DNA from 2 places in the Dysosmobacter sp. HCP28S3_G4 genome. Region 2 is predicted to be linked to the other one. Evidence: predicted binding sites of a transcription regulator. Region 2 holds the regulator's gene; the other holds the start of a gene.
The links. The regulator HrcA, encoded in region 2, represses chaperone genes, less so after heat shock. The targets are predictions, from matches to a motif close to TGTTAGCACTCNNNNNNNNNGAGTGCTAACA.
Positions count from the first base shown of each region.

Region 1: the regulator HrcA is predicted to act here: its motif matches at 1,413-1,443, upstream of ACTNBU_RS12200 (Hsp20/alpha crystallin family protein).

Region 1 covers NZ_JBQHUP010000078.1:2,166-4,551, reverse strand. The annotation lists gene ACTNBU_RS12215 (diaminopimelate decarboxylase) at 1-41, opposite strand, end outside; gene ACTNBU_RS12210 (hypothetical protein) at 259-489, shown strand; gene ACTNBU_RS12205 (DUF6472 family protein) at 576-749, shown strand; gene ACTNBU_RS12200 (Hsp20/alpha crystallin family protein) at 806-1,234, opposite strand; gene ACTNBU_RS12195 (hypothetical protein) at 1,495-1,701, opposite strand; gene ychF (redox-regulated ATPase YchF) at 1,701-2,386, opposite strand, start outside.
Region 2 covers NZ_JBQHUP010000021.1:26,432-28,817, reverse strand. The annotation lists gene ACTNBU_RS06810 (RnfABCDGE type electron transport complex subunit B) at 1-208, shown strand, start outside; gene hrcA (heat-inducible transcriptional repressor HrcA) at 535-1,587, shown strand; gene grpE (nucleotide exchange factor GrpE) at 1,584-2,246, shown strand; gene dnaK (molecular chaperone DnaK) at 2,367-2,386, shown strand, end outside.

The DNA.
Region 1 (2,386 bases), on a different contig from region 2:
ATGGCCTCCAGCTGGTCTTTTGTCACAAAGGGCTTTTTCATAGGGGGACCTCCATCCGCCGGCCGGTGAGCGCCGGGCCGGAAAAACATTTGGGTCTATTTTAGTGGCAGAAAGAAGACTTGTCAAGGAATTTGACGGCATTGGGCGAAGATACCGGAACCGGCGTGGGCCTTGAGGCAGTTCCCTGTTCTCTTGCAGGCCGTCCGGCTGCGTGATATAATGGAACTGACAGGCTGGAACCTGAAAGGAGCATATCGAATGAAGTGGATCATTGCGGCACTTGTTCTGGGAATCTTTCTGAATCTGTCTACTGCCAGCGGCACTTCATGGCCAATAGGCTCTGTTGTTGCTGTTGTAATCATGGGTATCTACATTAAAATCAGTCAGGACAGGCATTTTGAAGAACTGAAAGGTATCTTGGAAAAGGAAACTGCACCGGACAATATGAACGCTCCCGCGAGTAAAGACCGCACTGACATGGAGCAGTAAATCCCGGCGACGGAACGCCCCGGGCCGGAACGGCGGTTGTTTTTCCCCCGGCGGCGGGCTATAATGGGGACCGAGGTGAGATGACGATGGCCTTCATCTGCGACGACTGCGTCCACTACGACTGCGACGAGGAGGACGGCAGCTTTTACTGCACCATGGACCTGGATGAGGATGAGATGGAGAGGTTCCTCCGGGGCGGCAGCTGGGAGTGCCCCTTCTACCGCCGGGGCGACGACTACGCCACCGCCCGGCGGCAGTAGACCGGACGGCGAAAGGCCCGCCGCGATCTGCGGCGGGCCTTCCCGTTATGCGCTGTTCAGTTGATCTCGATCTGCTTCGCGGCGGGCTTTTCGATGCCTTTCTTGGGCAGCTTCAGGTCCAGCACACCGCCGTCGTAGTACGCCTGGATACCGTCGGTGTTGACGCCGGACATGTCGAAGGTGCGGCTGTAGGCGCCGTAGGAGCGCTCGCAGCAGACGTACTTGCCCTGCTTGTCCTTCTCCTCATGCTCGGAGTGGCGCTCCGCCTGGATGCGCAGGGTGTCGCCGTCCAGATCCAGATGGATGTCCTCCTTCTTGAAGCCGGGCAGATCCGCCTTCAGCTCGTAGTGGTCCCCCTCGTCGGTGATGTCGGTCTTGAAAGCCGCCAGATCCCGGCTGGAGAAGAAGTCGCTGTTCATCATCCGCTCCATGTCCGCGAACGGGTTCCACAGCTGGTTGTTATGATAGGGTCTCAGTTCAAACATGATCAATTCCTCCTTCAATATGTGGCGCATGATCCGGAATTGATCCGGCAGTCGATGGATCAGCAGGATGCCGCCGGATGGAACAGGCTCTCTTTCCGATCCCCTGTTCTTTTTTACAGGTCTTATCATATCCGGAAAAATCGGATATTGTGTGTTTTTCCTGTGAACGTTTTGTAAACGTTGGCACTCTTCAGTTAAGAGTGCTAATCCATGCAGATAAAGCAGTCCCGCCGCGGAATGCGGCGGGACTGTTGGTCTATCTATTCGTCCTCCCGGATGCCGTAGGCGGCGAACCGGGCGATGAGGTTCTGAAGGGTCAGCTTGTCCGTCAGAAGCTGGCGGTAGGTGGCGGTTTTGGTCCTTCCCTCCGCCCGGAGGGCCTCCATTTTGGCGGCAACGCCGTCCCGCTCCGCCAGAAGCTCCCGGTACAGGCGGTCATAGGCCGCCAAACGCTGGGCGTCCGTCATCAGACGTTGAACCGGAAGTAGATCATGTCGCCGTCCTGGACCACGTACTCCTTGCCCTCGCTGCGGAGCAGGCCCTTTTCCTTGGCGGCGTTGATGCTGCCGCACTTCATCATGTCGTCGTAGGCGATGACCTCCGCCCGGATGAAGCCCCGCTCGATGTCGGAGTGGATCTTACCGGCGGCCTGGGGGGCCTTGGTGCCCTTCTTGATCGTCCAGGCCCGGCACTCGTCCTTGCCGTAGGTCAGGAAGGAGATGAGGCCCAGCAGGGCGTAGGAGCACTTGATGAGCCGGTCCAGGCCGGACTCCTGCACCCCCAGTTCCTCCAGGAACATCTGCTTCTCCTCGCCCTCCAGCTCGGCGATGTCCTGCTCCAGCTTGGCGCAGATGGGCAGCACCTGGGCGCCCTCCTTCTCCGCCAGCTCCTTCACCTGCTGGTAATACTGGTTGCCGTCCAGGTCGGTGAAGCCGTCCTCGTCGGTGTTGGCGGCGTAGATGATGGGCTTCAGGCTCAGCAGGTCGCTGGTGGCGATGAGGGCCATGTCCTCCGGGTCACAGTCGTAGGTGCGGGCGGACTTTCCGGCGTTGAGATGCTCCGCCAGGCCCTTGAACACCTCCACCTCGTGGAGGAACTTCTTGTCGCCCTTGGCGGCCTTCGTCGCCTTATCGATGCGGCGATTCACCATCT
Region 2 (2,386 bases):
GGCCGTCATCGACTATGAGAAGTGCGTGGGCTGCAAGCTCTGCACCAAGGTCTGCCCCCGCGACGCCATCCTCCCCAAGGCCACCGCTGAGGAGAAGGAGAAGTACAAGGCCATCAAGAAGGCCCAGGCTGAGAAGGCTGCCGCCGCCAAGAAGGCCGCCGAGGAAAAGGCCGCTGCCGCCGCTGCCGGCGAGGCTGAGAAGGTCTGAACGCCCGGTCTGTCATAAAGCGTGAAAACGCGCCCCGAACGTCAGTTCGGGGCGTGTTTTTTTACCCGGAGAAGCGGCGAAAAGGCCAAGGGGACACATGGGAAAAGCCTGGCTCCGGTGGGGGAAATATCGGACTCTGGCGTCATCCGCGGCACCGTCGGAAAGGGGATAAAAACCCGGAAAAGGCCGCAGAATAAAAGTTCAAAAATCCCTCTTGGTTTGTTTACAATTTGTTTATATCCATCCATTGACAATAGGGGGCGGCGGTGGTAAACTCACGTTAGCACTCAGGGAAAGTGAGTGCTAAAAAGGTTTGAGGTGTTTGCATGGATCTGACGGATCGGAAAAAGCAGATACTGAAAGTCGTCATTGAGGATTACATCCGCACGGCGGAGCCGGTGGGCTCCAAGACCATCGCCAAGGAGATGGGCGGCAGCGTCAGCTCCGCCACTATCCGGAACGAGCTGGCGGACCTGACGGAGCAGGGCTATCTGGAACAGCCCCACACCTCCGCCGGACGCATCCCGTCCCCCCAGGGCTACCGGCTGTACGTCAACGAACTGATGGAACAGCAGCGGCTCAGCATCGCGGAGACGGAGCGGATCAATCAGGCCCTCCAGATGAAGATGGAGGAGCTGGACCGGGTGATCTCCCAGGCGGGGCGGGCGGTGTCCTCCTTTGTGAACTATCCCGCCTATGTGGCCGCCGCCAGCCGGAAAAAGACCATCACCGCCAAGCATTTCGATATGCTGCCGGTGGATGACCGGAGCTGTATCGTGGTGATGATGACCGGCGACAACCGGGTCAAGAGCCAGCTGCTGCGGCTCCAGCTCCGGATGGACCCGTCCCAGATGCCGGTGCTGGCGGACCTGCTGAACAAGGAGTTCACCAACATCTCCACCGACGAGATGAACATGGCCCTGATGCGCATGAGCGATCAGGTGACGCCCCAGATGTTCCTGCTGCTGTCCCAGACCATTGCCTACGCGGTGGATGTGCTGGAGGAGGCGGGACAGAAGGAGATCTACACCGCCGGTGTGACCCAGGTACTGAAGCTGCCGGAGTTCCGGGATGCCGACAAAGCCCATGAGCTGATGAGCTTTCTGGCGGAGAACAAGGAGAACCTGCCGGTACCCGACGACAACTCTCCACTGAAGATCCTGATCGGGCCGGAGAACGTCAACGCGGCGCTCCGGGACACCAGCGTGGTGGTGGCCAGCTATGATATCGGAGACGATATGCGGGGCCTCATCGGCGTGGTGGGTCCCACCCGCATGGACTACGCCGCGGTGGCGGCCCGTCTGGCCGGGTTTGCCGACGGCCTGACACGATTGTTTGAGAAACGGGATTTACCCCCCAAGGAGGATACAGACAAATGAGCGACGAGACGAAGCAGCCCACTCCGGAAGAAGAGCAGGGCCGGCAGGCCCCCGAGACGGAGGAGACCGCTCCCCGGCAGGAGCCGGAGACCGCCGGAGAGGGCGGAGCGAAGCCGGAAGAGCCCCGGGAGGAGAAGGCCTCCGACAAGCGCAAAAAGGATAAGGACGCAAAGAAGAAGGAAAAAGAGAAGACCTACACCCTGACCCGGGAGCAGATGGAGGCCGCCGAGCTGGCCGCCAAGCAGCTGGAGACCGTGAAGGACCAGTACACCCGTCTGGCGGCGGAGTATGACAACTACCGCAAGCGCACCGCCAAGGAGAAGGAGAGCATCTACCAGGACGCCAAGATCGACACCATCCAGGAATTCTTGGCGGTGTACGACAATCTGGAGCGGGCCGTGGCCGCTGAGGGCGGCGACGATTCCCCCCACAAGAAGGGCATGGAGATGATCTTCGTCCAGTACAAGAAGATCCTGGAGAAGCTGGGCGTCACGGAGATCGAGGCCAAGGGCCAGCCCTTCGACCCCAACCGGCACAACGCCGTCATGCACATCGACGATGAGAATCTGGGCGAGAACGTGGTGGCCCAGGTGTTCCAGGCGGGATTCATGCTGGGCGACAAGGTGGTCCGGCACGCCGTGGTGCAGGTCGCGAACTAAGGCAATTAGGAGTTAGGAATTAGGAATTAGAAATTCATCTGACTCCGTCATTCCTAATTCCTCATTCCTAATTTCTAATTATCATAAAAAACATTTCGATAGATTTAGGAGGAATTCATTATGTCTAAAGTAATCGGTAT